Regions from separate parts of the Paracoccus simplex genome, predicted to be linked through region 1. Evidence: riboswitches for the same ligand, from Rfam matches in the RefSeq annotation. Region 1 holds a riboswitch; each other region holds the start of a gene.
The links. Region 1 has a riboswitch for cobalamin ahead of ACFOMP_RS15595 (DUF1636 family protein). Riboswitches for the same ligand answer to the same signal wherever they lie in the genome.

Region 1 (9,646 bases):
TGGACCGCGCCCCGGTCTGGCTGGCGGTCCTGACCGAGATCGACCCGGCCGAAGGCCACCATCTGGGCCGCGCCACCATGGCCCGGACGCTGCAGCAATCCACCGCCATGGCGATCCATACGCTGTGGCTGGCGGCGCGGGCGCGCAACCTCGGCCTCGGCATGGTCTCGATCCTCGATCCGGCGCGGATCACCGCCTTGCTGCAGGTGCCGGAAAGCTGGGAGTTCAGCGCGCTGCTCTGTCTGGGCTGGCCGGATTTCACCGACGACACCCCGCTGCTGCACCGCTCGGGCTGGCAGGAAAACACCGCGGCGGACTGGCAACGCCGCTAGCCCCGCCGCATCGGGCGGGGCTGCCCCCGGTTCAGGGCTGCCCCCGGTTCAGGGCTGCGAGGTGGCCGGACCCATGGGCTGGCCGTTGACGGTGACGGGGCCGCCGCCCTCGGGCATCTGGATGTCCCAGACATTCTCGCCGCTGGCGCCGGGCTTGGCCATGGCGCGGGCCATGCGCAGCATCATCAGCGGCTGGCCGGCCTCGTCCGGCGGGGCGGCGGCCAGCGCCGCCTCGACCTTGTCGAGCCCGGTCGCCGAGATCAGCGCCGAGCCGGAGGGCACCGCACCCGGACCGGCCGCGACATCGGCGCGATAGTCGATCCGATAGCCATCGCCCTTGATCTGCGAGGGCGCGAGTGTCAGCGCCGCCTTGCCCTGCGGCAGCAGCGCCGCCTGCACCTGCTCGGGATCCAGCTTGGCGAAGGGGTCCTCGGCCGCCAGGTCGACCGCCTCGATCAGCATCTTCGCCGGCGCCGCCAGGTCGAATTCCGAGGCGGTGAAGTCCAGCGTCACCTCTTGCGGCAGGATCGGCGCCACCCAGGAGGGCAGCACGCCCTCGGGCACGCTGAGGCCCGCCAGCGCCACCTGCTCCTGCAAGCGGCCGTCGGCGGTGACCCCGGACATGCCGACCATCAGCCTGGCCGAGGCCAGTCCGAACTCGCCCAGCGGCGTGCCGACCCTGAGATCGCGCAGCGCCGCATCCATCGACAGTTCGTCCCACAGCGGCATGGCCGCGCTGACCCGGTCGCGCAGCGCCTCCTGCGAGCCCTTGATCAGCTCTTCCGAGGGATGGGCGACGAACCAGGCCAGCAGGGACAGCACGCCCTCGGTGCGGGCGCCGGTGATCTGGCCGCTGCCGTCATAGCCCGGGGCGGTGACCCGGATCTGCACCGGCTCACCGCCCGGAATCATCACGATGTCCTGCGTCTGCTCCAGCCCTTCGGCGGTGAAGCGCATGGCCTGATCGACGCCGCCGGCCTTGCCCGCCGCGCCGCTCAGGGACATCTCCATCCGCGCGGTGCGCTGGTGATCGCGCGACACGACCTGCGGCTCCTCGGGCATTGGTTCGGACGCGGCGCCAGCCTCGGGCGCGGGCGGCGGCAGCGGCGGCGCATATTGCACCGAATCGATGACATAATCCGTCATCACCGCCTGCTGCTCGCGGAAGCTCATCAGCGATTCATCCCAGATGCCGGTCGATTCGATCCTGGTCGAGCCCTTCTGCTCGAAGGTCTTCGGCACCACCACCGACCAGCTCAGCACCTGGTCCTCGCTGACGCCCCAGCTGCCGTCGCCATTGTCGGTCAGCCGGTAGGTCAGGGCCGAGATGCTGATCTGCGCCTGCTCGGCGGGAATCTGCGCCAGAAGCGGCGCCGGGTCGATCTTCAGCTCATAGCTTTCCCCCTGCGGGGTGACGCTGACCACCCCCGCGGTGCCGCCGAAATAGGTCTGGAAAACGCCGCGCAGCCGTGCCGCCCCTTCCTCGGTGGCGGGCACCGCCCAGGCCGCCGAGACCGGGCAGATGGCCAGCAGCGCAACAAAGCCTTGCCTCAAAAACATGTCTGAATATTCCTTTGCACTCACTCGTGATCTTCTTGCAGAAAACTCCGCGACGCACAGATGACAGCAGGCGGGTCTAGAATTCCACCCCCGGCTGCGCCTTGATGCCGTCGCGGAACGGGTGCTTGACCTGTTCCATCTCGGTCACCAGATCGGCCGCCGCGATCAGGTCCGGTTTCGCATTGCGGCCGGTCAGCACCACATGCGTCAGCGGCGGCTTTTCGTCGCGCAGGAAGGCCAGCACCTCCCCGAGGTCAAGGTAGTCATAGCGCAGCGCGATGTTGATCTCGTCCAGCAAGACCATGCGGATGGACGGATCGCGGATCAGCGCCTTGGCCTTGTCCCAGCCGGCGCGGGCGGCGGCGATGTCGCGCGCCTTGTCCTGCGTCTCCCAGGTGAAGCCCTCGCCCATGGCGTGGAACTGGCACAGATCGGCGAAATGCCCGGTCAGCAGCCGCCGCTCGCCGGTGTCCCAGCCGCCCTTGATGAACTGCACCACCGCGCAGGGCATGCCATGGGCGATGCAGCGCAGGATCATCCCGAAGCCCGAGGAGGACTTGCCCTTGCCCTTGCCGGTATGGACGATGACCAGCCCCTTCTCGCCCTGCTTGTCCTGCATCATCCGGTCGCGGGCGGCCTTGATCTTCGCCATCTTCTCGGCATGGCGGGCATTGTCGTCGGTCTGCATCGGGCACTCCTTCGCTTGACAAGTCGGGACCGGGCGCGCACAGACAGGGGGCGCTGGTTCCTGTCCTATGACAGGCGAAGAGGGAATGCGACAGGCAACCGCCTGAAAGCAGCCGCCCCCGCGACCGTGACCGGAGAGGTCGCCCCGAGGCCACTGGCGAAAGCCGGGAAGGCGGGGCGGCCGTGGGCCAAGGCCCGAATCCGCAAGCCGGGAGACCTGCCAGCGCAGAAGGATCGACCGGCGGACGGGGTGTTCCCGCTGGGGCTTGGGGCATTCCGTGCCCCTGCGCCCTGCCGCCACAACGGATGAAGGGTGCATGACCGTCACGTTGCATGTTTGCGTCACCTGCCGCGCCGGCCAGCCGGTGCCCGAGGGCGAGCCGGTGCCCGGCGCGCGGCTGCATGACGCGCTGACCGCCGAAAGCGCGCCCGACGGCGTGCGCATCGTCCCGGTCGAATGCCTTTCGGCCTGCGCCAGCGGCGCGGCCATCGCGCTCTCGGCGCCGGGCCGCTGGACCTATGTCTATGGCCGCATGTCGGCCGCGGACGCGCCCGAGATCCTGGCCGGCGCCGCCGCCTATGCCGACGCCCCGGACGGCATCGTGCCCTGGCGCGAGCGCGTCACCATTTTCCGCAAGCGCAGCCTCGCGCGCATTCCCCCGATCGGATAACAGATGAGCGACCTGACCAAGACCCCCGTCACCGTCATCACCGGCTTTCTGGGGGCCGGAAAGACCACGCTGATCCGCCACCTGATGCTGAACCCGCAAGGCAAGCGGCTGGCGGTGCTGGTCAATGAATTCGGCACCATGGGCGTCGATGGCGAGATCCTGAAATCCTGCGCCGACGCGAACTGCCCGGCCGAGAACATCATGGAACTGTCGAACGGCTGCATCTGCTGCACCGTCGCCGACGATTTCATCCCGACGCTGGAACGGCTGATGGCGATGCCGGTGAAACCCGACCATATCCTGATCGAGACCTCGGGCCTGGCGCTGCCGAAACCGCTGTTGAAAGCCTTCGACTGGCCGGCGATCCGCTCGCGCATCACCGTGGACGGCGTGATCGCGCTGGCCGATGCCGAGGCGGTGGCCGCCGGCCGCTTTGCCCCCGACGAGGCCGCCGTTCAGGCCCAGCGCGAGGCCGACGAAAGTCTCGACCACGAAACGCCCCTGTCCGAGGTATTCGAGGATCAGATCGCCTGCGCCGATATCGTCCTGCTTTCCAAGGCCGATCTGGCCGGCGATGCGGGCCTTGCCGCCGCCCGCGCGGTCATCGAGGCCGAGGCCCCGCGCAAGCTGCCGATCCTGCCCTTGACCGATGGCGTGATCGACCCACGGGTGATCCTTGGGCTGGGTGCCGCAGCCGAGGACGATCTGGCCGCCCGCCCCAGCCATCACGACGGCGCGGACGATCACGAACATGACGATTTCGATTCCGTGGTGATCGAGCTTGCCGAAATCGCCGACCCCGCCGATCTGGCCGACCGCATCACCCGGCTTGCGCGCGAACAGAACATCCTGCGGGTCAAGGGCCATGTCGCCGTCGCCGGCAAGCCCATGCGCCTGTTGGTGCAGGCGGTGGGCGAACGCGTGCGCCACCAATACGACCGGCCATGGGGCGCCGCGCCCCGCGCCTCGCGCCTTGTCGTGATCGCCGAGCATGACGACATCGACGAGGCCGCGATCCGGGCGGTTCTGGCGGCCTGACGATGCACGTCGTCTTTCGCGAAAGCCGTGGGCTTGAGGAAACCGAGGTCCCGACCGACCCCGGCCAAAGCCCCGCCGATATGGTCGTGCTGTCCTATTCCGACAGCGACCTCGGCGCTTTCGCGGCGGGCTGGCACCGGGCTGCCGGCGGCCTGCCGTCTCTGCGGCTCTGCAATCTCTCGGCGCTGCGGCATCCGGTTTCGGTCGATAATTATCTCGAAACCACGCTGGCGGGCGCCCGCGCCGTGCTGGTCCGGCTGATCGGCGGCGAACCCTATTGGCCCTATGGCGTCGCCAGCCTTCAGGACCATGCCCGCAGGCATGGCATCGCGCTGGCCTTTCTGCCCGCCGATGGCCGGCCCGACGCCACGCTGGAACGGTTCTCGACGCTGGACGCGGCGGTGCTGCACCGGCTGGCCGCGCTTTGCGACGAGGGCGGCGCGATTGCCGCCCAGACCGCGCTGGCGGAACTGGCGGGCGCGGCCGGGCTTGCCGCCGCGCCGGTCACGGGTCAGGCCACGATCCCGCAATGGGGGTTCTATGACCCCGATGCCGGTGTGATCACAAAACCGGCGGCCGGCGCGAGCCCGGTTCTGGTCAGCTTTTACCGCAGCTATCTGACCTCGGCCGATCTGGGCCCGGTGGATGCGACGATCCGGGCGCTGCGGGATGCGGGCTTTGCCGCGACCGGGGTTTTCGCGCCCTCGCTCAAGGTTGCGGGCTTCGCCGACTGGCTGGCGCCGCACCTGCCCGGCCTTGCGGCGGTGGTGAACATGACCGCCTTTTCCGCCCGCGACGATGCCGGCGCGACGCCCTTCGACGGCGCCGATTGCCCGGTGTTCCAGGTCGCCCTGTCCACCGCGCCGCGCGCCCTTTGGGCGGCCGAGGAGCGCGGCCTTTCCGCCGCCGACCTGGCCATGCATGTCGTGCTGCCCGAGGTGGATGGCCGCATCTTCCTGGGCGCGATCAGCTTCAAGGAACCGCAACAGCGCGACCCGGCGCTGCAATTCGCCCGTGCGATCCACGCCCCCGACATGGGCCGCATCGCGGCGGCGGTGGCGCGGATCAAGGCATGGCTCGGCCTGCCGGCGCCGCGCCGCGCGGTGGTGCTGTCGACCTATCCCGGCAAGACGCATCAACTGGCCCATGCGGTGGGGCTGGACGCGCTGGCATCCTGCGGCGCGATTCTCGGGCTTGCGCATGACGACCTCGGCCACCGGCTCATGGCCGAGTGCATCCACTGGCCGCTCGCGGCCTATCGCAAGGCGCTGGCCCGCCTGCCCCAAAGCCTGCAGGACGACCTGCAGGCGGCATGGGGCGAGCCGCCGGCCGAAGGCTTCGGTTTCGCCGCCCTCCGCCACGGCGCCGACCTGATCGCCCTGCAGCCCGAACGCGGCGAGGTGAAGACCCGCGCCGACGATTACCACGACCTGACCCGCACGCCGCGCCACGACTATGTCGCCTTCTACCTCTGGCTGCGGACGCAAGCGGATGCCCTGATCCACATGGGCGCGCATGGCACGCTGGAATGGCTGCCCGGCAAATCCGTGGCGCTGTCGGACACCTGCTGGCCCGAGGCGCTGCTGGCCGACCTGCCGGTGATCTACCCCTTCATCGTCAACGACCCGGGCGAGGCCGCGCAGGCCAAGCGCCGCCTCTCCGCCGTGACGCTGGGCCACCTGCCGCCGCCGCTGGTCGATTCCGCCATCCCCGGGAATCTGGCGCATCTGGAACGGCTGCTCGACGAATATTCCACCGCCGACGGGCTCGACCCGCGCCGCCGCGACCGGCTGATCGGCGCCATCCGCGACGAGGCCCGCGCCGCCGGGGTCGAGGCCGACCTGGGCCTGCCTCCGGGCGCCGCGGCCTCCGAGGCGATCCCGCTGATCGACCGCTTCCTCTGCGACTTGAAGGACAGCCGCTTCGGCGACGGGCTGCATGTCTATGGCACCGCCGCCGGCGAAACCGCAGGGCTGGCCCGCGCGCTGGCCGGCCGTCGGGTGGCGCCCGGCCCCTCCGGTTCGCCGGCGCGGGGGCGGCAGGACGTGCTGCCGACCGGTCGCAACCTGTTTGCCGTCGATCCGCGCGCCGTGCCCTCGCGCAACGCCCATGCGCAGGGGGTGAAGCTGGCCGAGGAGCTGCTGCGCCGCCACCTGCAGGACCATGGCGACTGGCCGAAAGGCCTGGTCGTGGACCTGTGGGGCAGCGCCACCATGCGCACGGCCGGCGAGGAATTCGCCATGGCCCTGCATCTGGCCGGCCTTGGCCCGCGCTGGGACGGCGCCTCGGGCCGGGTCGCAGGCATCGAGATCCTGCCGCTGGCCGAGCTTGGCCGGCCGCGCATCGACGTGACGCTGCGGGTCTCGGGCCTGTTCCGCGACATCTTCCCCGGCCTCGCGCAGCTCTTCGAGACCGGGGCCGAGGCGCTCTCAGCCCGCGACGAAGCCCCGGGGGACAATCCCTACCGCAGCCGCGCCCCCCGCGTCTTCGGCCCGAAACCGGGGCTCTACGGCCTCGGCCTGGCCGACCTGGCCGAAACCTTCACCGATCAGGCCCGGCAGGCGGCGGGTGAGGCCTGGCTCGCCGCCTCCTCCCATGCCATCGCCGCCGACGGCCGGATCACCCATCAGCCGCAGGCGATCCGCGACCGGCTGGCGCGGGCCGATGCCTTCGTCCACGCCCAGGACCTGCCGGAATCCGATCTGCTGCTGGCCGGCGACTATGCCGCGCATGAAGCGGGCTTCGCCGCCGCCATGGCCCGCATCGGCGCCCCCGCCCCCGCGCTCTATCACCTCGACGCCACCCGCCCCGGCCAGCCCCGCGCCCGCAGCCTGGCCGAGGAGATCGCCCGCGTCATCCGCTCCCGCGCCGCCAACCCGGCCTGGGCCGACGGCATGATGCGGCACGGCTTCCGCGGCGCGGCCGAGATCGCGGCGACGCTCGACCACATGGCCGCCTTCGCCAATCTGGCCGGGGTGGTGCCCGGGCACCTCTTCGACCTCTATCACGACGCGACGCTGGGCCGGCCCGAGGTCGTGGCCTTCCTGCAGCGCGAAAACCCCGCCGCGCTGGCCGCCATGCGCGCGCTTTTCGCGCGGCTGCTCGCCTCGGGCCTCTGGACCACGCGGCGCAATTCGGTGCTGGCGGAGACATCGCGATGAACTTCGAGATCAAGGGCTGGTGCCCCGGCGCATTGCGGCCGATGGCGTCCGGCGACGGACTGGTCCTGCGCATCCGCACCCGCAACGGCCGGCTGGAGCCCGGGCAGGCGCAGGCCATCGCCGACCTGTCCTGGAGCCTGGGCAACGGCATGATGGACCTGACCAGCCGCGCCAACCTGCAATTGCGCGGCCTCGACGCCCGGGGACATGGCAAGGCGACCGCCGCGCTCGCCCGCCTCGGCCTGCTCGACGACAGCCCCGAGGCGGAGGCGCGGCGCAACGTGATCCTGTCACCCTTCGCGCCCCAGGACGGCGCGGCCTGGCAAGCGGCCGAGGCCATCGCCCGGGCGATGACCGCGCCCGACGCGCCGCAGGTGCCCGGCAAGTTCGGCTTCGCCGTCGATGCCGACCCGCCGGTGCTGGCCGGGACGCCCGCGGACATCCGCCTGCGCCCCCAGGCCGAGGGCTGGCTGATCCTGCCCGATGGCGGCGACTGGGCGCTGACGGCCCGGCACGCCGCCCAGGCCGCCGGCCGCGCCGTGGAACTGGCGCGCTGGTTCACGCAGGGCGGCGTCCGGGACGGCCGCGGCCGGATGCGCGACCACCTGCGCCGCAGCCCCGCCGCGCCCCCCGGCGCGATTCCGCTCCCGCCTTCTCTGTTGTCCAAATACCCATGCGACCGCGCCGCCGGGCCCGCCAGCGCCGATCCGGCCGGACCCGGCCCGGCGCCGAACGGCTGGCTGCTGGGCTTCGCCTTCGGCCAGATCACCGCCCGGCAACTGACCGAGGCGGCGGCCCTTGGCCCCCTGCGCCTCACCCCGTGGCGGGCGCTGCTGATCGAAGGCGCCAGCCGCCCGCAGATCGGCGGCGCCATCCTCGACCCCAGCGACCCGCTCCTGCGCGTCCATGCCTGCACCGGCGCCCCCGGCTGCCCGCAGGCTTTGGCCGATGTCCGGGCGCTGGCGCGCCGGCTGGCGCCGCACCTCGCCCCCGGCCGAAGCCTGCATGTCAGCGGCTGCGCCAAGGGCTGCGCGCATCAGGGCGCGGCCTCGGCGACGCTGGTCGCGACCGGCCCCGACCGCTTCGACCTGATCCGGGACGGCCGGCCCGGCGATCCCGCCGGGCTGGCCGGGCTCGCGCCGGACCGCATCCCACCCCTTCTCCGATAGCCGCCCCAGGAAACCCCGATGCTGCACCGATACGAAACCGACGGCGCCCGGATCTACGCGCAGTCCTTCGCCACCATCCGCGCCGAGGCCGACCTGGCCCGCTTCACCGCCGAGGAAGAGCCGGTGGTGGTGCGCATGATCCACGCCGCCGGGCTGGTGGGGCTGGAACGCGACGTGATCTTCTCGGCCGGCATGGCCATCGCGGCGCGTCAGGCGCTGGAAGACGGCGCGCCGATCCTCTGCGATGCGCGCATGGTCAGCGAGGGCATCACCCGCGCCCGCCTGCCCGCCGCGAACCGGGTCATCTGCACGCTGAACGACCCGCGCGTGCCGGATCTGGCGGCGCAGATGGGCAACACCCGCAGCGCCGCGGCGCTGGAGCTGTGGCGCGACGACCTCGCCGGCAGCGTGGTCGCCATCGGCAATGCGCCGACAGCGCTGTTCCACCTGCTGAACATGCTGCAGGATCCCGCCTGTCCGCGCCCCGCCGCGATCATCGGCTGCCCGGTGGGCTTCGTCGGCGCGGCGGAATCCAAGGCGGCACTGATCGACGCCCCGCCCGTCCCGGCGCTGGTGGTGCGCGGCCGGCTGGGCGGCTCGGCCATCACCGTCGCCGCCGTCAACGCGCTGGCCAGCCGGAAGGAATGACCATGGGCCCCCAAACCGGAAAGATCATCTGCGCCGGCCTCGGTCCCGGCGATCCCGACCTGATCTCGGTCCGCGCCGAACGCGCCATCCGCAATGCGCGGCAGATCGCCTATTTCCGCAAGAAGGGCCGCGCCGGCCAGGCCCGCCGCATCGTCGCCGATCTGCTGGCCCCGGACGCGGTCGAACACGCGATGGAATATCCGGTCACCACCGAGATCCCCTTCGACAGCCCGGAATACAACCGGCTGCTCTCGGCCTTCTACGACGATTGGACCGCGCGGCTGGCGCGGCTGGCCACCGACAGCGACGTGGTGGTGCTGTGCGAGGGCGACCCGCTGTTCTACGGCTCGTTCATGCATCTGCACGCCCGGCTGCAAGGC
Region 2 (9,646 bases), on a different contig from region 1:
GCGCATCGGCAACCGCGACAGCGTGATCCAGTGGCTGCAGTCGCGGGCCCTGGACCTGGCGATCATGGGCCGGCCGCCGCGCAACCCGGCCGTGCAGGCCGAGCCGGTCGGCCCGCATCCGCATATCATCGTGGCGCCGCCAGACCATCCGCTGGTCTCGGCCGACCCGGTCATGCCCCAGGACCTGCTGGCCGAGACCTTTCTGGCGCGCGAGCCGGGCTCGGGCACCCGGATCCTGATGACGCGCTTCCTGGACCGCATCGGCGACGGCACGCCCTGGCGCATGGTCGAGATGGGCACCAACGAAACCATCAAGCAGGCGGTGATCGCCGGGCTCGGCATCGCGCTGATCTCGCAGCATACCGTGACCGAGGAACTGCGCTCGGGGCGGCTGGTGGCGATCAGGGCCATCGGCCTGCCGATCCAGCGCAGCTGGTTCCTGCTCAAGCGCGAAGACATGGTGCTGTCCCCGGCCGGGCAGCGCGTGCATGGCCATATCCTGGCCCAGCAAGGCGGCTTCCTGCCGCGCCTCGACGACTGAGCGGTGAACCGACCCGGCCCGGCGGCGTTGACCCGCCAGGAGGGAAGCATGGCCCAGGATGCGATCCGGATCGCCGGAATCCCCGTCAGCAGCGGCAAGCGGGTGATCTTCGATCAGCCGCGCCTGACCAAGGCGGATCTGGCGCGTTACTACCAGGCGGTGGCCGGACCGATGCTGCGCGAGATGGCCGACCGTCCCCTGTCGCTTCTGCGCCTGCCCGAGGGCATGACCGGCGAGCGATTCTTCCAGAAACACCCCGGCAAGGGCTTCCCCAAGGCGGTGAAGACGGTCGAGATCACCGAAAGCGACGGCGCCGCGGCGCCCTATGCCTATGTCACCGACGCCGCCGGCATCGTCGGCGCGGTGCAGATGGGCAGCGTCGAGTTCCACTTCTGGGCGGCGCATCGCGATCGGCTGGACCGGCCCGACCGGCTGGTGCTGGACCTCGATCCCGACGAGGCGCTGGACTTCGCCGCGGTGCGCGGTGCGGCGCTGGACCTGCGCGACCTGCTCGCGGATCTGGGGCTGGCCGCGTGGCCGCTGCTGACCGGCGGCAAGGGCATCCACCTGGTGGTGCCGCTGCGCCGCATCCTGGGCTGGGACCGGCTGAAGCACTTCGCCCGCGGTGTGGCGGTTCTGGCCGCCGGGCGGCAACCCGAGCGCTTCACCGCCGGCATGGCCAAGGCCGGGCGCAGCGGCCGGATCTTCATCGACTGGCTGCGGAACGAACGCGGCGCCACCGCCATCGCGCCCTTCTCGATCCGCGCCCGGCCGGGGGCGCCGGTGGCCTGCCCGGTGACCTGGCAGGAACTGGAAAGCATCCCCCGCGCCTCGGTTTTTGGCCCCGAGGCGGCGTTGGAGCGCGGCTGGGGCGATCTGGAACCGCCGCCGCCGCAAGCGCTGACCGTCCGGACCGTCGCGGCACTGGACGACCGGAGCCGGGCCGCCGGCCTGGGGCGAGGCGTCAGAAGTTCCAGTCCTCGTCCTCGGTCGCGACCGCCTTGCCGATGACATAGGACGATCCCGAGCCGCTGAAAAAGTCGTGGTTTTCGCTGTCGGGCGACAGCGCCGCCATGATCGCCGGATTGACCTCGCAGGCGGCGGGCGGGAACAGCGCCTCGTAGCCCAGGTTCTGCAGCGCCTTGTTGGCATTGTAATGCAGGAAGGCCTTCACGTCCTCGGTCAGGCCGATATCGTCGTAAAGCTCGGCGGTGTATTTCGCCTCGATGTCGTAGAGATCGAAGATCAGCGAAAAGGCGAAATCCTTCAGCTCCTGCTGCTTTTCGGCGCTCAGCTTCTCCAGCCCGCGCTGGTACTTGTAGCCGATGTAATAGCCATGCACCGCCTCATCGCGGATGATCAGCCGGATCAGGTCGGCGGTATTGGTCAGCTTGGCGCGGCTCGACCAGTACATCGGCAGGTAGAAGCCGGAATAGAACAGGAAGCTCTCCAGAAAGACCGAGGCGATCTTGCGCTTCAAGGGATCGCTGCCGGCCTGGTATTTCTCGACGATGGTCCGGGCCTTGGCCTGCAGATGCGGGTTCTCCTCGGCCCAGCGGAAGGCCTCGTCGACCTCCTTGGTCAGGCACAGCGTCGAGAAGATCGAGCTGTAGGACCGCGCATGGACCGCCTCCATGAAGCTGATGTTCGACAGCACCGCCTCCTCATGCGGGGTCAGCGCATCGGGCATCATCGAGGGCGCGCCGACGGTGTTCTGGATCGTGTCCAGAAGCGTCAGCCCGGTGAACACCCGGATGGTCAGCGCGCGCTCGGCCGGCCGCAGCGTCGCCCAGCTCTGCACGTCATTCGACAGCGGCACCTTCTCGGGCAGCCAGAAGTTGACGGTCAGCCGGTTCCAGACCTCCAGATCCTTCTCGTCCTCCAGCCGGTTCCAGTTGATCGCCCGCAGGGGCGTGCGCATGGCCTGATCCTTCATCCGAAGAACCCCTTTTCATCGTTTCTCAAATACCCTCGGGGGCGTGGGGGCGGACAGCCCCCACCGCCAAGGCCGGTCACAGCGTGCAGGACACGCAGCCCTGCACCTCGGTGCCTTCCAGCGCGGTCTGGCGCAGCCGGATGTAATAGATCGTCTTGATGCCCTTTTTCCAGGCGTAGATCTGGGCGCGGTTGATGTCGCGCGTCGTCGCCTCGGCCGGGAAGAACAGCGTCAGCGACAGGCCCTGGTCGACATGTTCGGTCGCGGCGGCATAGGTGTCGATGATCGCTTCGGGGCCGATCTCATAGGCGTCGCGGTAATAGTCGATGTTCTCGTTCGACATGAAGGCGGCGGGATAATAGACCCGGCCGATCTTGCCTTCCTTGCGGATCTCGATCTTGGCCACGATCGGGTGGATCGAGCTGGTCGAGTTGTTGATATAGCTGATCGAGCCGGTGGGCGGCACCGCCTGCAGATTGCGGTTGTAAAGCCCGTGCTGCATCACCGATTGCTTCAGCGCCGCCCAATCCTCACGCGTGGGCAGGGTGATGCCCTCGAACACCCGCACGACATCGGCCGAGACCGGCAGCCAGTCGCGCTCGGTATATGTGTCGAAGAACGAGCCGTCGGCATAGTTCGACTTCTCGAAATCCTTGAAGGTCCGGCCCTTTTCCTGCGCCAGCAGGTTCGAGGCCCGGATGGCGTGATAGGCGACGGCGGCGAAATAAACGCTGGTGAACTCGACACCCTCGGGGCTGCCGTAATGAATGCGCTCGCGGGCAAGGAAGCCGTGCAGGTTCATCTGGCCAAGACCGACGGCATGCGCCTCGTCATTGCCGCGGCGGATCGAGGGGACCGAGTCGATCGAGGACATTTCCGACACCGCGGTCAGCGCCCGGATCGCCGCCTCGACCGTGGCGCCGAAATCCGGCCCGTCCATGGTCGCGGCGATGTTCAGCGAGCCGAGATTGCACGAAATATCAGTGCCCAAGTGTGCATAGCTCAGATCCTCGTTGAACGCGCTCGCCTCGTTCACCTGCAGGATCTCGCTGCACAGGTTCGACATGCTGATGCGGCCATGCACGGGATTGGCGCGGTTCACCGTGTCCTCGAACATGATATAGGGATAGCCGCTTTCGAACTGGATCTCGGCGATGGTCTGGAAGAACTCTCGCGCGTTGATCTTCTTCTTCCTGATGCGTTTGTCGTCGACCATCTCGGCATATTTCTCGGTGACCGAAATTTCCGAGAAGGGCATGCCATAGACCCGCTCGACGTCGTGCGGCGAAAACAGGTACATGTCGGCGTTCTTCTTGGCCAGTTCGAAGGTCACGTCGGGGATCACCACGCCCAGGCTCAGCGTCTTGATGCGGATCTTCTCGTCGGCATTCTCGCGCTTGGTGTCGAGGAAGCGCAGGATGTCGGGGTGATGCGCGTTCAGATAGACGGCGCCGGCGCCCTGCCGCGCGCCCAGCTGGTTGGCATAGCTGAACGAATCCTCCAGGAGCTTCATCACCGGGATGACGCCCGAGGACTGGCTCTCGATGCCCTTGATCGGCGCCCCGGCCTCGCGCAGGTTGGTCAGCATCAGCGCCACGCCGCCGCCGCGTTTCGACAGCTGCAGCGCCGAGTTGATCGAGCGGCCGATACTCTCCATGTTGTCTTCAAGCCGCAGCAGGAAGCACGAGATCAGCTCGCCGCGCGATTTCTTGCCGGCATTGAGGAACGTGGGCGTCGCCGGCTGGAAACGGCCGGAGAGCATTTCATCCATGAACCGCATGGCGAGGCCCTCGTCGCCGCGCGCCAGTGTCAGGGCGACCATGACCACGCGGTCCTCGTAGCGTTCCAGGTAGCGCTGGCCGTCGCGGGTCTTCAGCGTGTAGCTGGTGTAATATTTGAACGCGCCCAGGAAGGTCGGGAAACGGAACTTCTTCTGATAGGCGGCATCCCAGATCGCGCGCTGAAAGTTCTTGGAATACTGGTCCAGCACCTCGGGCTCGTAATAGCCCTCATCGACCAGATAGCGCAGCTTCTCGTCGAGGTTGTGGAAGAAGACGGTGTTCTGATTGACGTGCTGCAGGAAATACTGCCGCGCGGCCTTGCGGTCGGCGTCGAAGCGGATCTTCCCCTCGCCGTCGTAAAGGTTCAGCATCGCGTTCAGCGCGTGATAGTCCAGCTCGGCCTTTACGCCATCGTCAAGCATTCCGTCCCCCAGAATTCATGCAGCCCCGCCCGAACGCGGGAAATGTCCAGATCAGTCCCCGCCAGCTCGAATCGATACAGCACGGGAACGTTGCACTTGTCAGAAATCACCCGACCGGCCAAGGCATAGGTGGCGCCGAAATTCCGGTTGCCGGCGGCGATGACGCCGCGCAGCAGCCCCCGGCGGCCCGGGTCGTTGAGAAAGCGGATCACCTGTTTCGGCACCGCGCCCCGACCCGTACCGTCGGCATAGGTCGGGCAGATCAGCACATAGGGCAGGACGGGCGCCGGCATCGCGTCGCGGGGCGAGAGCGGGATGCGCCCGGCCGGCCAGCCGAGCCGCGCCACGAAACGCGCCGTGTTCCCCGAGGCCGAGGAATAATAGACCAGCCTGACCCCGGACCCGTCCAAGGTCCTTACGACAGCCGGCCGATCATGTCGGGGCGGAAACCGGCCCAATGCGCCTCGCCGGCGACGACGACCGGCGCCTGACGATAACCCAGCGAGGTGACCAGTTCCATCGCCGCGTCATCCTCGGTCAGGTCGACCAGGTGATAATCCAGGCCGCGCGCGTCCAGGGCGCGGGTGGTGGCGGTGCATTGCACGCAGGCGGGCTTGGAATAAACGGTGATGGTCATGCCTCTGCTCCTTCATGGTCGCGGCAAAGGCAGGCCGCGGCCGAAGGCAGCGCCCCTCCGAACCGGTCCGGCCCGCGCCCGCCGCGCGGTTTCGTCCTGTCGCGTCATGGCAGGTCTTCTGACTCGCAGGTCTCGGCTCGGCTGGCCTTCCCGGTTGCCCAGTGGTGCTCCAGCGTCGCTCTCCGCTTACAGCTGCGGGGGCAGTGCCGGATTCGCACCGGCTTCCCTCTTCGTCCCCCGGATCGCTCCGGGTTGACCATGACCCCGCCAATAAGCCATGGCCGGAAGGGCCGGTCAATCCATATCTAGTGGGAAAGGCGAAGTATCCCCAAATATCTGGTAGAGACCGGATTCCCGGCCTGGGGTTTCGGCGGCAAGAAACGGGGCTCCGGGCGGAGATTGTCCCGCCGGATTCCGGGCCGATCGCCGGCAGGGACGACCTATGCCGCTGCAAGACAAGACCATCATCGACGCCGGAGCCTCCAGCGCGTCAGGGCCGCGGCTGGGCCTTGCTGCTCGGCGCGAGAAACGGTTGCGGGATCGCGTCGCGCGGATCACGCCAGCTTTGTGGCCGGCAGCGCCATGCTGGCGGATGGCGGCGGCAATTCGATCTGCAAGACCTAGCCCCGGAAGCTGCGCCACAGGCTGATCGCCGCATCCGACAGGTCGCCCAGCCGCGCCAGAAGATGCTCGCGCTCCAGCGCCGGCGCGGTGCCGGCGCGGTCCAGCCGCTGCAGCAGCCGCATGATGCGGCGGCGATGGGTGCCGGTCATCGTCTGCACCGGATCGGCGACCAGCCCGGCAAAGGTGGTCAGGACCGAGGCGAGCATGGCCAGAACCACGCCGGTCAGCACCACCTCGACGGTGGACAGCTCGCGCGGGAAGGCGCCATACCACATGCGCCCGGCCCAGCTTCCCAGCGCGAAATCCTCGACCGCCTGCGTCTGCGCCCGCAGCTGCGCGATCGGCCCGGCCAGCGAGATCACCCCGGGCGTGGCGCGGTGGAACAGCAGAAGCCCCGAAAGCAGAACCAGCAGCGAGGTGGTGATCTCGGAGACCGCGTTGCGGGTCTCGGCATAGTCCGAGACGGCGCGGGCCACGGTCTCGGGCGGCGCCCTGGGGGCCAGGTCCTGTTCCGCCAGGTCGCCGATGAAGCCGGCCAGATCCGCCTCGATCCGCTGCGCCACGTCGGAGGTCAGGAAGATCTGCCGGCGCGCCAGCCAGTCGCCGGCCCGGACCAGCCCGATGCGCCGCAACAGCGGCGCGACCAGCCGCACCAGCAGGAACAGCGGCGACAGCATGACGTTGACCGGCGCGCGCAGCAGGTCGGGGCCAAGGGCATGGCGATGCAGCGCCAGCGTGCCGCGCAGACCATAGCGGGCGCGGACGAAGCGGCGGACCTCGGTCTCGCGCCGGGTCAGCGGGCGGGTGTCGGCGGGCTGCAAGGCCATGGGCGCGGTCCCTCGAAGGATCGCGCCCAATCTAGGCATCGCGGCCGGGCCGCTCAATGCCGAAGACTCAGATCAGCGTCACCAGCCCCAGGCCCAGGGTCGAGATGAACAGCCAGGCCAGCGCGCCAAGCGCCAGCGGCCGGATGCCCTTGGCGCGCAGCTTGCGGATGTCGGTCTCCAGCCCCATCGCGGCCAGCGCCATGGTCAGCAGGAAGGCGGTCAGGCGGACGACCTCGGCCTGCAGCGCTTCGGGCAGCGGCAGGGCGCTGTTCAGCAGCACGACCGCGACGAAGCCCAGCACGAACCAGGGGGTCGGCGCCGCGCCATGCGCCTCGCCGCCGCGCCGCCGGGCCAGCGCGCCCAGCACCAGGATCAGCGGCGCCAGCATGATGACCCGGCTGAGCTTGGCGACGGTGGCGGCCTGCCCGGCCTCGGCACCGTGCTGGAAACCGGTGCCGACCACCTGCGCCACCTCGTGCACTGTCGCGCCGACCCAGATGCCGTAATGCGCCGGGCCCATCGCCAGCATTTCGCCCAGCACCGGCATGGCCAGCATCGAGAGCGAGCCGAAGACCGTCACGCAGGCGATGGCATAGGCCACGTCCTCGTCCGAGCCGCGGGTGACGGTATTGGTGGCGATCACCGCCGAGGCGCCGCAGACCGAGGTGCCGGCCGCGATCAGCTCGGCCAGCCGCGCCTCGACCCCCAGCGCCCGCCCGGCCCATTTGGTAAAGACGAAGGTGGCGGCCAGCGTCATCGAGATCACCGCCAGCCCCGGCAGGCCGACCGCGCGCAGCTGTTCCAGCGTCAGTTGGAAGCCCAGCAGCACGATGGCAAAGCGCAGCACCCGGCGCAGCGAAAAGGCGATGCCCGGTCGCGCCGCTGCGGGCGTGCCCAGCAGGTTGCGCAGCATCATGCCCAGCACCATCGCCACCACCAGCGGGCTGAGCGCCGGGATGCCCGAGACCCGCTGCACCGCCGTCGCCGCCACGGCGATGGCGAAGGTCAGTCCCAGCCCCGGCAGGATGGCGCCCAGCCAGCCGGTGATGGCAGGGGAATTTTGCTGGCCCTGATCGGTCGAGGACATGGTTTCGCTCCTTTGTCTGTGATGCGGAACATGATCCTGATATGACGTTCAATCCATCGCATTGTATTTGCCATATCGTTCGATTTTTCTTATGAATGGCGCATGACCCTGGAACAGCTCCGCATCTTCCTGGCCGTGGCCGAGCGCCAGCATGTCACCCGCGCGGCCGAGGCGCTGAACCTGACGCAATCGGCGGTCAGCGCCGCTGTCTCGGCGCTCGAGGCGCGGCATGGCGTGCGGTTCTTCGACCGGGTGGGGCGGCGCATCGTGCTGACCGAGACGGGCGAGGCCTTCATGGCCGAGGCCCGCGCCGTGCTGGACCGCGCCGAGACCGCCGAGATGGTGCTGGAGGATCTGGCGCGCGAGCCGCGCGGGCGCTTGCGGGTCCATGCCAGCCAGACCGTCGCCAGCTACTGGCTGCCGCCGCGGCTGGTGGCGCTGCGCGAGATGCATCCGGGGATCGAACTGCGCCTGACGGTCAGCAACACCACCCAGGTCGCCGATGCGGTGCAGGAGGGCGGCGCCGATCTGGGGCTGGTCGAGGGGGCGGTGGCGCATGGCGAGCTGCACCGGCAGGTGGTGGCGCGCGACCGGCTGGTGCTGGTCATGGGCGCCGGGCATCCCTGGGTCGGGCGCGACGCGCCGCCGCCGGCCGCGCTGGCCGCGCAAAGCTGGGTGTTGCGCGAGCCGGGCTCGGGCACGCGCTCGGAATTCGAGGCCTGGCTGGGCGGGCAGGGGCTTTCCGTGGCCGCGCTGCCGGTGGCGCTGGAATTGCCCTCGAACGAGGCGGTGCTGGGCGCCGTGGCCGCCAGCCAGTGCCTGGCGGCGCTGTCGCAGCGCGCGGTGGCGCGGCCGGCCGCCTCGGGCTGGATCCGCACCCTGCCGCTGGACGGGGCCGAGCGGCCCTTCTCGCTGCTGACCAATCCGCGGCGCTATCGCACGCGGGCGGTGCAGGCGCTGATCGGCATCCTGACCGACGAAGGCTTCGCGGCCGGACTGCCCTGACGCGAAAAGACCTGCGCCACCGGGAGGGAAGGCGCAGGCCGTCTTCTCGGCGGGGCCGGCCGGCGCTGTCGCGCAGAACCGGCCGCCCCGCGAGGCGACTTCGTCAGCCGTGCTGGGGCTGCGACAGCGGGGCGTCCTGCTGCAGCACGTCCAGCGCCGGCATGTCCTCGCCGTCAAGGATGCGCCGGGCGCGGTCGCGGTCGATGTCCCCCACCCAGGAGGCGACGACCACGGTGGCGACGCAATTGCCCAGGTAGTTCCCCAGCGCCCGGGCGATGCCCATGAACCAGTCCACCGACAGCACCAGCACCAGGCCGATGGCGGGAATGGCCGGGATCGCGGCCAGCGTTGCGGCCAGGATCACAATGGCCGAGCCCGGCACCCCATGCGCGCCCTTGGACGTCACCAGCGCCACGCCCAGGATGGCCAGCAGGTCCATGGTGGACAGCGGCGTGTTGGTCGCCTGGGCGATGAACACCGCCGCCAGTGTCAGATAGATCGAGAAGGCGTCGAGATTGAAGGAATAGCCCGTCGGCACCACCAGGCCCACGGTCGAGTCCTTGATGCCCAGATGCTCGAGCTTGCGCATGGTCTGCGGCAGCACCGAATCGCTCGAGGCGGTGCCGGCGACGATGCTGATCTCGGTGCGCAGGTAGCGCAGCAGCTTGAAGATGCTGAAGCCGGCCAGCCGCATCACGAAGCCCAGCACCACGAAGACGAAGATGGCGATGGTGACGTAGAACAACGCGACCAGCGAGCCCAGCTGCGCCAGCGAGCCGATGCCGT
Region 3 (9,646 bases), on a different contig from region 1:
ATCGCCGAACGGCTGCCGGCGCAGGACGGGCTGAAACCCTATGCCGGCGACGCGCTGGACGCCGCCGTGACGGCGGGCGATCTGGTCACCCGGTTGATGGGCTTCGCCCGCCAGCCGATCCTGTCGCCCGAGCCCCGGGATCTGCGCCTGCCGGTCCGGACCACCGCCTCCATGCTGGCGCGCACGCTTTGCGCCGGGATGCGGATCGAATGCGACCTGCCCGACCATCCGCTGCTGGCGCCGGTCGATGCCGGCCAGATCGGCACCGCGCTGGTCAACCTGCTGATCAACGCGCGGGATGCCACCGATGGCCGGGGTCGCGTGCGGCTGGCCTTGCGCCATGTCTGGCGCGGCGGCGATTACGCGCGGCTGGTGGTCGAGGACGATGGTCCGGGTTTCGACGCCGGCGGACTGGACCATGCGCTGCAACCACTTTTCACCACCAAGCCCGAGGGGACCGGGCTGGGCCTGCCGATGATCCAGCAGCTGGCGCTGGTCAGCGGCGGCGATTTCCGCATCGGCAATGCCGAGGGCGGCGGCGCGCGCGCGGTGCTGGACCTGCCTTGCCTGCGCCCCGATCCCAATCCCGCGGCCGCGCCCGGTCAGGGCTCGGGCGAGAACATGTAGCCGGCGCCGCGGATGGTGCGGATCCGGCGCGGCTCGGGACCGCTGTCGCCGATCTTGCGGCGGATCTTGCCGATCATCACGTCGACCGAGCGGTCATAGGGCGACCAGTTGCGGCTGACGGTCAGGTCCAGCAGCTGGTCGCGGCTCAGCACCCGGCCGGGCCGCTGCGCCAGCACGCTGAGCAGGTTGAATTCCTGCGTGGTCAGATCCTGCATTCCGCCCTGCGCGTCCCGCAGCACCCGGGCATCGAGGTCCAGCAGCCAGCCGTCGAAGCCGATCCGGCGCGTCTCGCCCTGCGGCCGGATCGCGGCACCGGGCAGGCGGCGCAGGATGGCACGGATGCGGGCCAGAAGCTCGCGCGGCTCGAAGGGTTTGACCAGGAAATCGTCGGCGCCGATCTCCAGCCCGACGATGCGGTCCAGCGCCTCCTGCCGGGCCGAGAGGAACAGGATGCCGATGTCGCGCTCTTTCTTCAGCTCGCGGGCCAGCGCATAGCCGTCCTCGCGCCCCGGCAGGCCGACATCCAGCACCACGAGGTCGAACGCCCTGCCCGACAGCGCCCGACGCATCGCGGTCCCGTCATGCGCTGCTTCGACAAGATAGCCCTGTTCGGTGAAATAGCGGCACAGGAAGGTGCAGAGCTTGCGGTCATCCTCGACGAAGAGGATGCGCTGGGGCGGTTCCGTCTCGGGCGTGTGGACCGGCACGCCGGTCGGGTTGGGGATCATGGCGGGCGTTCCGTCGGGCTTGGATGCAGGCGGTTCAAGCGTCGGGAAATCTGAAGATCCCCTCAACATAGCCGAGCAAAATCGGCCTTCATAGCCCCTCGCAGGGCCTTGGCGCTGTCCGCGAGATCCAGGCATATGCCTGAGAGGCGCGCCGATGGCGGGTCGCCGCCGCGATGCCGCGGATTGCCGGGAACATGCCGGACGGACGGTGGCGGGCCGGAATGCCGTGCTGCCCAACCGGCCCGCATCTTCGGCGGCGGCTTGGGCGCGAAGATGTCGCCCGGCCGGGGACGGGCGCAGAGGAAAGGACAACCGCCTGCGCGACCCCGGCGTCGATGCAGGACGCCTGCAGCGCCGCCAGCCCAAGCCCCGCCAAACTGACAGGTTGCCCGGTGGCCTGTCGCTGGCTAATCTGTTCCGACTCCGTGATAACCCAATCAGGCCCTCATGGCCCTTGTGACATCATGCGCGAGCTGATCGAATCGCCTCCGACGCGCAAGCGTCTGAAGGAGATCTTTCTCGATCGCTATCAGCGGCAGCAGCATCCGGCCGAGATGCTGAACTGCGTCGCACACATGATCCTGGCCATCGACACGTCCGAGGAGATGGTGGTGGTCGCGCTGGAATATATCTCGCGCAGGCTTGGGGTCTGCCGGGGCGACCTGGGCTTTCCCACGCCGCGCGATCCGGTCTATGCACCGATCATCGTGCATTACAATACCGGCTCCGATCCGCAGCGCTGCGATGGCGCGACCTATCGCAACCACAGCCGGGTTTTCCGCCAGGCCTGGGCCCAGCCCGGCCCGGTCGCCTGCAACGATGTCGCATCGCATCCGCTGCTGGCCGACTGCCGCGAGGAGTTCACCGCCATCGACAGCCGCTCGATCCTGTTCCAGCGCCTGTCCTTTGCGCATCGCGCGGTGGGGATGATGTGCCTGGACTATACCCACGACCCCCATGCCTGGACCGACGCGGACAAGGGTTTCGTGCGCGAGTTCACCGCCGACTTCCTGGGACCGCTGGCCGGGATCAGCCACCACTGGCATGGCAAGACCGCGGCACCGTCCAATGGCCCGGCGCGCCGGCCCTCGCTGGCCGAACTGCAGGCGATCCGGCTGGCCGCGCAGGGCCTGAGCTGCGACGAGATCGGCGCGCTGCTCGGCAAGTCCGCCCGCACCGTCGAAAACCAGTTGCGCAATGCCCGGATCGGCCTGCAGGCCGCGAACCGCGCCGAGCTGATCCGCAAATGCGAGGTCTGGCTTTAGGCCCGGGCCGGAAGGGTCGGCCCGGGCCATGGCACGATCCCGGGCTCAGCCCGGGATCGGCCGGCAGGAGGTGCTGGGAGCAGGCACCGCCACGCGATAATCCTCGGAAGGCGCCGGCACCTCGGCATATTCGACCGGCGCCCCGGCAGTGGGATAGGTAAGGGTGATGGTCTCCGGCACGTCCATCTGCTGCGGGTTCGTGACGCCGCGCGCCACGTTATAGGGATCGGTGAACGTCCCGTAGGTGCCGGGCTGCACGGTATATTGCACCTGCCTGGTCCCCACCCCGGCATTGGCCAGGTATTTGTGCGGGTCGTTCCAGTCGCGGCCGTCCAGATTGGCATAGAATTTCAGGTCGACCAGCACCGCGTCGCAAAGCGGCGTGACCTCCTCGTATTGCGTCGGCCAGCCGCTGCCGCCGCTGGTGTCGGGATAGCGGCCCCAGTCGCCGCCCTTCAGCGGGCAGGCGCCGCCGGCACCGAAGGCCGCGCGGTTCGGGTGATGCACACCGTAAAGCGGCAGGCCGACCGCATCGGCAATCTCGCCGCCTTCCAGATGGAAGCGCGGGGCAAGCGTCACCTCGGTCTTCAGCCCGTCCTTGTCGGGCAGGTCGTTCCAATAGGCGCCGTCCGGGCGGACATAGCGGAAGTCCGCATTGTCCGGATTGTCGAACACCGCCATCAGGAACAGATAGGGCTTGTTGAAGAACGGCCGCTCGACCAGGTAATATTCCGCCTGCATGCGGCCGGCATCGACGGGCTTCCAGTCGACATGCAGCGCGTCCTGCCCCGGCTGGCCGACATTCACCCAGGAACGCGCATCCGGGAACTGCGTCAGTTGCAGCACCCGGGTGTAGTTTTCCCTGATGTCCAGCCCGGCGCGCTTGCCCAGCGGCCCGACCTGGTTGGCGCCGGGCTGCGAGAAGGCGAAATCCATGGCCAGCCGGGCATAGGGGAAATCGTTCTCGGACATGGTGCAGTAGAAATTGGGCAGGTCGATGGGCACATGCCCGGCATACCGGCCCTCGTATTTCGGATGCGTCACCGGCAGGTCGACGAAGGTCAGCCGACCCTCGGCATCGACCTGCTGATCGGGATAGCGATAGCCGTCCCAGCCCTCGCTGGGCAGATAGGAGGCGTAGTCCTGGCGCACGGCCTCCAGGTTTTCGGGCGCCAGCGGATCGGCGCCGGGGGCCAGGCCCTTGGCGCCGGGCTTGAGATATTCGCGGATGGTGCCGTTTTCCTGCACCCGCCACAGCCCATGCTTGCCCTCGCCGATCATCGTCAGCACCTGCTCGGCGACGGTGACGAAGCGATAGGTGTAGTTGGTGCTCATATAGCCGATATAGACCGGCAGATGCGGGATCTGCGAATGGGTCCGCGACGGCCGGCCGGTACCGAGCAGCTTCGACTGCCCGTCATCGGCCTTGATCGACTGGTCGGCGGTATAGAAGAACGGGTCGCCCTGCGTCAGGTCGCCCAGGTTGAGCCTTTCCTCGGCAGCGGCCGCGCCCGCGATCAGCGCGACCGCCACGGGGATCATCCCCGTGCTGATCTTTTTCATTTTTTCCTCCCCTTTCCGATCCCGCGCCTAGGCGGTGTCGCGCAGGCGTGCGCCGCAGACGTAAGCCTTGCCGGCGGTCTTGGTGGTGAATGTCACCTTGGCGCCCTTGGGCAGCAGAAGCACATCGCCCGCGGTCGCGTCGAAGCTGTTCGTGCCATCCGAAACCGTGATCTCCCCTTCCAGGATCAGCTTGGTCTCGTCGTAATCATAAGTATAGACCAGCGGCTCGGCCGAGGCTTCCAGCCGGAAGAAGCCGCAGGTGATCGGCTTGTCGGGATTGTCCGAACCGACCACGTCCTGAAGGAAGGCGTTCACGCCGGGCGTCTCCATGGGCGCGATCTCCATCGACTGGGCATCGTCGATATGGGTGATCTGGGCAGCGTCCTCGGCGCTGACCATGCCGCCCAGCCACATCGACACGGTCGCGATGGCCATCCCCGCAGCCCGAGTGAATTGCGTCATCTTGCTCTCCTCCTGCATGACGTTTCCGGGCTTCAGACTAACATCGACGCGCCGCCCCCCGCATGACAGAGAACCCCTAATCCGAAACGGTGATCCCGGGGGGAAGCATCGGTCGGCGGTGAAGGCGCGCGCCGGAACATCGCCGCACCGGCCCGAGGTTTTTCCTCGGCAACCGAAACGGGGGCCGCCGTGACGGACGCATGATTCTGCCATCCGCTGCCCCGAGGGCCAGCGTCGGGGCGATCCTGCTCCGGCCTGGCCGGCGGTCGAGGTGACCGAGGTGCAGACCGGCCCGATGCGACGATGGCGCAACGGGCGCGGCTGTGCGGCCGGCTTCTGGACATGTCCCCGCCGGGCATGCCGGCGACCGCGCCGAAATCCCGCGAAAGACCCTTGCAGGGCGCGGCATAGGGCATCGCGGTTTCGGGGTTGACCCGTCCCTTGCCGGCGGAAACCTTGCGGGGGTGGATTCGTCACCGCCCGCAGGAGAGCCCATGACCACTTGCCGCCCCATCGCGCTGTCCGACGATCATGTCGCCCGCGTGGCCGCGGCCGAGGGACCGCTGCACGACCCGCGCTGGCGGATGCTCGAGGATGACGATCTGGACCTTCTGGCCGACCGGCTGACGCGCGGGCGGCCGCGGCCGATTCCGGTCTTCGCCTATGGCTCGCTGATCTGGAACCCCGGCTTTGCCGTCGGCGCCCGCCGCCGCGCCACCGCGCTTGGCTGGCATCGCAGCTTCTCGATCTCGCTCGAACATTTCCGCGGCACCCCGGACCGGCCGGGGCTGATGCTCGCCCTCGCCTCGGGCGGCTGCTGCGACGGGTTGGTGCTGGACATCGCCCCGGGAACCGAGACGCAATCGCTGCGCGCCATCCTGCGGCGCGAGCTGGTCGCCCATGAACTCGCGGCCAATGCCTGCTGGATCGAGGTCGAGACCGAACGCGGGCGCGAACCGGCCCTGACCTTCTATGCCGATCCGGTCGGCACGCAGCTTGCCGAACTGACCGTCGAGGAACAGGCCCGGCGGCTGGCCCGTGCGGCCGGGGCGGCCGGGTCCGGCGCGGAATACCTGCTGCGCACGGTCCGGGGTCTGGCGGAACACGGCATCCATGACGATTACATCTGGACGCTGCAGCAACTGGTGGCCGAGGAAATAGATGCGGCACCGGGCAAGGCCCGGCGCGGCGAATGACGGCCGGCTCCCGGCCCTCCTTGCTCCTCCGGGGCGGAGACCGTCAGCGAAGCAGTCGCCGCTGGAAGGCCGGATCGGGCAGGGCGCACATGTCCGACCTGCCGAACAGCCGGTAACGGTTGCGCGCGACGCGCCGGTAAAGCCAGTTGCGCAGCCCGCGCGGCAGCAGGCGCAGCGGCGCGGCCAGCCGGCCGGCTCCGCCCAGCCGCCGCCCGGCATGGATCAGCGCGTCGCAATCGGAATGGGCGATGCCATCCTCGATGAACAGCCAGCTCGGGGGATCTTCCGCATCCAGCCCGTAATGCCGCAGCAGCGCCGCCCCGAGCGGCGTCTGGACCGGACATATCCGCACGTCTCCCGAGCGGTCCATACGATGGATCATCCGCGCCCCCCAACTGCAAAGCGCGCATTCCGCATCCATCACGGCCAGCGGTGCGGAATCGTCGAAGCCCGGCACCAGCGGGTCGTCGCGAAAGGAATGGGAACGGGCCGCGGTCATGCCGCCAGCATCAGGCAAGGGCGGCGGCCGGGCAAGCCCAATCGCCCGCCGGCGGGCGATCTGCGCCCGGGCCGGGCCGGCGGACATGAAAAAACCCCGAGGCATCGCCGCGGGGTCCGTTCATCGCCGGCTACGCCTCAGGCGCGGCGGGCAATCCGCTCGATATCGCCGCGGGTCAGGCCGATATCGTCAAGCTCGCGATCGGTCAGCAGGTTCAGCTCGCGGCGGGTGATGCGGGCGTTGTTCCAGCCGGCAACCGTGGCGGTCACACGCGCAACGATGCGGCCCAAGCCACCGGCAGCGGGGTTATGGCTCATTTCGACAGCGGACATCTCGGCACCTTTTTCATCTTGCCCGTTCAGCGGGCCTGTTTCGGACAGGACGGATATAGGCCGCGACAGCCGGCGGCAGTAGCCATGCCCGCGGCAAACCCGCCATGCGTTCTGCGCTGCAGCATGAGCGGCGGGCGGGAAGCCGCACGGCGGTTCGGCGGACGATACGGCTTGCCATCGGCCGGCGGGCGGGCTAGTCCGACATCGTCGGTTTCCGCAAGGAATTGAAAGGGAATCCGCCGCCGGACCTGTCCGGCGAACCGGAACTGCCCCCGCAACTGTAGGCGGCAAGGGATTTCGCGACGACGCCACTGTGGCAACCGCCATGGGAAGGCCGCGACGCCCCGATGACCCGCCAGTCAGGAGACCTGCCGACGTCAATCTCAACCCAGCCCGGGCGGGGTGCCCGGGGAGGTGCCGGATGAATTTTGCCCCGAGGTGCCTTGCCGCACCGGTTCCAGCCAGCCGCCGCGACCGCCGGCGGGGCGCCGGCCGGTCTTGGGCCGCGCTCTCCCCTCCTGTCTTCGGCTGCCGTCATCATCGGAGACATGCCATGTTCGTCCGCTTCCTGACCGCCGCGCTGCTTTGCGCGACCGGCTTCGCGCCGCCCGTCACAGCCGGGGCGCAATACCCGCTGAAGCTGCAGAATTGCGGGGTCGATCTGACCTTCGACCAGGCGCCCGACAGCGCCGTCACCCTGGGCCAGGCCGCGACCGAGATCCTGTATTCGCTGGGGCTGGCCGAGAAGGTGACCGCCACCTCGGTCTGGTTCACCGAAGTCCTGCCCGAATTTCGCGACACGAATGCCGGGATCGAGCGGCTGGCCGACAACGACCCGAGCTTCGAATCGGTGGTGGCGAGGAAGCCCGGCCTCGTCGCCGCGCAATACGAATGGCATGTCGGCCCGCAGGGCATCGTCGCCACGCGCGAACAATTCGCCGATGTCGGCATCCCGACCTATGTCCTGCCCGCCGACTGCTGGCACAAGGACAATGCCAGCGGCTCTGACGGCACCCGCTCGACCATGTTCGAGATGCAGTCGGTCTATGCCGGCGTCAGCGAACTGGGCCGCATTTTCGACGTGCCCGAGCGGGCCGAGGCGCTGGTGGCGCAGCTGCAGGCGCGCGAGGCGGCGGCCAGCGACAAGGCGAAGGCGCTGAACCTGCAGGACGCCTCGGCGGTATTCTGGTTCTCCTCGGCGGAAATGGATGTCGATCCCTATGTCGCCGGGCGCAAGGGACCGCCCGGCTACCTGATGGCGAAACTGGGGCTGAGAAACATCGTCGAAAGCGACGAGGAATGGCCGGCCATCAGCTGGGAGACCATCGCGCGAGCCAACCCGTCGATCATCGTCATCGCCCGGATGGACCGTCGCCGGTACGAGGCCGACGATCACGAGAAGAAGATCGCCTTCCTGAAATCCGATCCGGTCACCCGCCAGATGGATGCGGTCGAAAACGACAGGATCGTGATCCTGGACGCGCATGCGATGGACCCCTCGATCCGCAACATCGCCGCGCTCGAGACGCTGGCCGCGGCGCTGCCAGTGCTTGGGCTGCGATGACCGAGACGGCGTCCCCCGCCGGCCGGCTTCGGGTCCGGCCCCACCTCTGGCTTCTCGTCTGGCGCGGGGCCTTCGGGCTGGGCCTGCTGCTGGCGGCGATCCTGGCCGGGGTCGTCATCGGCGAGACGCCGCTGCCGGTTGCGACGGTGACGGCGGTGCTTGCCAACAAGCTCGGGGGGGCCGGGTTTCCGGTCGATCCCATCGACGCGGCCATCGTCTGGAACTACCGGATACCGCGCATCCTGGTCGCCGCCGCCTGCGGGGCGGGGCTGGCGCTGTCGGGCGTGGTGCTGCAGGCGCTGATCCGCAACGCCCTTGCCGATCCCTATCTGCTGGGCGTCTCGGCCGGGGCCTCCACCGGCGCGGTGGCGGTGGCGATCCTGGGGGTCGGCGGCGGGACGCTGGGGCTTTCGACCGGCGCCTTCATCGGCGCGCTGCTGGCTTTCGCACTGGTCTCGACCCTGGCGCGGGCCGCGGGCGGCGGGTCGGCGCAACTGGTTCTGGCCGGAATCGCCGGGTCGCAGCTTTTCAACGCGCTGACCAGCTTCTTCATCGCCAAATCCGCCAATGCCGAACAGGCGCGCGGGATCATGTTCTGGCTTCTGGGCAACCTGTCCGGCGTACGCTGGCCCGACGTCGCGCTGGCCGGGCCGGTCGCGCTGGCGGGGTTCCTGGCCTGCTGCTGGCACATCCGCGCGCTGGACGGCTTTGCCTTCGGCGCGCAATCCGCGGCGGCGCTTGGCATCCCGGTCCGCCGGGTGCAAGCGGTGCTGATCGGGGCAACCACGCTGATGACGGCGGTGATGGTCAGCCTTGTCGGCTCCATCGGCTTCGTCGGCCTTGTCATCCCCCATGCCGTGCGCCTTGCGGTCGGGCCTCGGCATGGCCGTCTGGTGCCCTGGTCGGCATTGGCCGGGGCGGTGTTCCTGATCGTCGCCGACATCGCCTCGCGGATGTTGATCCCCGGGCAGGTGGTGTCGATCGGCGTCGTCACCGCCTTGGTCGGCGCGCCGGGCTTCGCCCTGATCCTGATCCGCAGCCGGAGACGGGGATGAGACTGTCCACCACCGCCCTGGGCTGGAAGGCCGGGCCGCGCCGCATCGTCGAGGACGTGACGCTCGAGATCGCGTCAGGCGAGACCTTCGGCCTGATCGGACCCAACGGCTCGGGCAAGTCGACGCTGCTGCGGCTGATCGCCGGGCTGCTGCCGCGCGCCGAGGGCGAGGTGCGGCTGGACGGCACATCGCTGTCCCGGCTGTCCCGGCGGCAGATCGCCCGTCGCATCGCCCTGGTCGAACAGCAGGCCGATACCGACGAGTCGCTCTCTGTCCGCGCTGCCGTCGAGCTGGGCCGCACCCCATGGCTGTCGGCGCTGCAGCCGCTTGGCGCGGCGGATGCGCAGATCGTCGA

Region 2: it holds a riboswitch for cobalamin, as region 1 does, so the genes downstream of both, nrdH (glutaredoxin-like protein NrdH) here and ACFOMP_RS15595 (DUF1636 family protein) in region 1, are expected to answer to the same signal.
Region 3: it holds a riboswitch for cobalamin, as region 1 does, so the genes downstream of both, ACFOMP_RS00270 (ABC transporter substrate-binding protein) here and ACFOMP_RS15595 (DUF1636 family protein) in region 1, are expected to answer to the same signal.

The regions. Positions count from the first base shown of each region.
Region 1 covers NZ_JBHRXE010000043.1:92,307-101,952, reverse strand. The annotation lists gene bluB (5,6-dimethylbenzimidazole synthase) at 1-332, shown strand, start outside; gene ACFOMP_RS15605 (hypothetical protein) at 381-1,892, opposite strand; gene cobO (cob(I)yrinic acid a,c-diamide adenosyltransferase) at 1,969-2,580, opposite strand; cobalamin riboswitch at 2,618-2,818, shown strand; gene ACFOMP_RS15595 (DUF1636 family protein) at 2,897-3,250, shown strand; gene cobW (cobalamin biosynthesis protein CobW) at 3,254-4,288, shown strand; gene cobN (cobaltochelatase subunit CobN) at 4,291-7,449, shown strand; gene ACFOMP_RS15580 (precorrin-3B synthase) at 7,446-8,618, shown strand; gene ACFOMP_RS15575 (precorrin-8X methylmutase) at 8,637-9,266, shown strand; gene ACFOMP_RS15570 (precorrin-2 C(20)-methyltransferase) at 9,269-9,646, shown strand, end outside.
Region 2 covers NZ_JBHRXE010000004.1:86,478-96,123, forward strand. The annotation lists gene cbbR (LysR family regulator CbbR) at 1-541, shown strand, start outside; gene ligD (non-homologous end-joining DNA ligase) at 590-1,552, shown strand; gene nrdF (class 1b ribonucleoside-diphosphate reductase subunit beta) at 1,506-2,477, opposite strand; gene nrdE (class 1b ribonucleoside-diphosphate reductase subunit alpha) at 2,554-4,680, opposite strand; gene nrdI (class Ib ribonucleoside-diphosphate reductase assembly flavoprotein NrdI) at 4,662-5,069, opposite strand; gene nrdH (glutaredoxin-like protein NrdH) at 5,096-5,317, opposite strand; cobalamin riboswitch at 5,409-5,593, opposite strand; gene ACFOMP_RS01490 (DUF6635 family protein) at 5,938-6,768, opposite strand; gene ACFOMP_RS01495 (YeiH family protein) at 6,836-7,855, opposite strand; gene ACFOMP_RS01500 (LysR substrate-binding domain-containing protein) at 7,958-8,860, shown strand; gene ACFOMP_RS01505 (C4-dicarboxylate transporter DctA) at 8,964-9,646, opposite strand, start outside.
Region 3 covers NZ_JBHRXE010000001.1:56,759-66,404, reverse strand. The annotation lists gene ACFOMP_RS00310 (sensor histidine kinase) at 1-627, shown strand, start outside; gene ACFOMP_RS00305 (response regulator) at 603-1,355, opposite strand; gene ACFOMP_RS00300 (helix-turn-helix domain-containing protein) at 1,820-2,620, shown strand; gene ACFOMP_RS00295 (hypothetical protein) at 2,666-4,183, opposite strand; gene ACFOMP_RS00290 (cupin domain-containing protein) at 4,211-4,645, opposite strand; gene ACFOMP_RS00285 (gamma-glutamylcyclotransferase) at 5,140-5,841, shown strand; gene ACFOMP_RS00280 (thiol-disulfide oxidoreductase DCC family protein) at 5,885-6,340, opposite strand; gene ACFOMP_RS00275 (DUF1127 domain-containing protein) at 6,478-6,672, opposite strand; cobalamin riboswitch at 6,864-7,062, shown strand; gene ACFOMP_RS00270 (ABC transporter substrate-binding protein) at 7,226-8,236, shown strand; gene ACFOMP_RS00265 (FecCD family ABC transporter permease) at 8,233-9,291, shown strand; gene ACFOMP_RS00260 (ABC transporter ATP-binding protein) at 9,288-9,646, shown strand, end outside.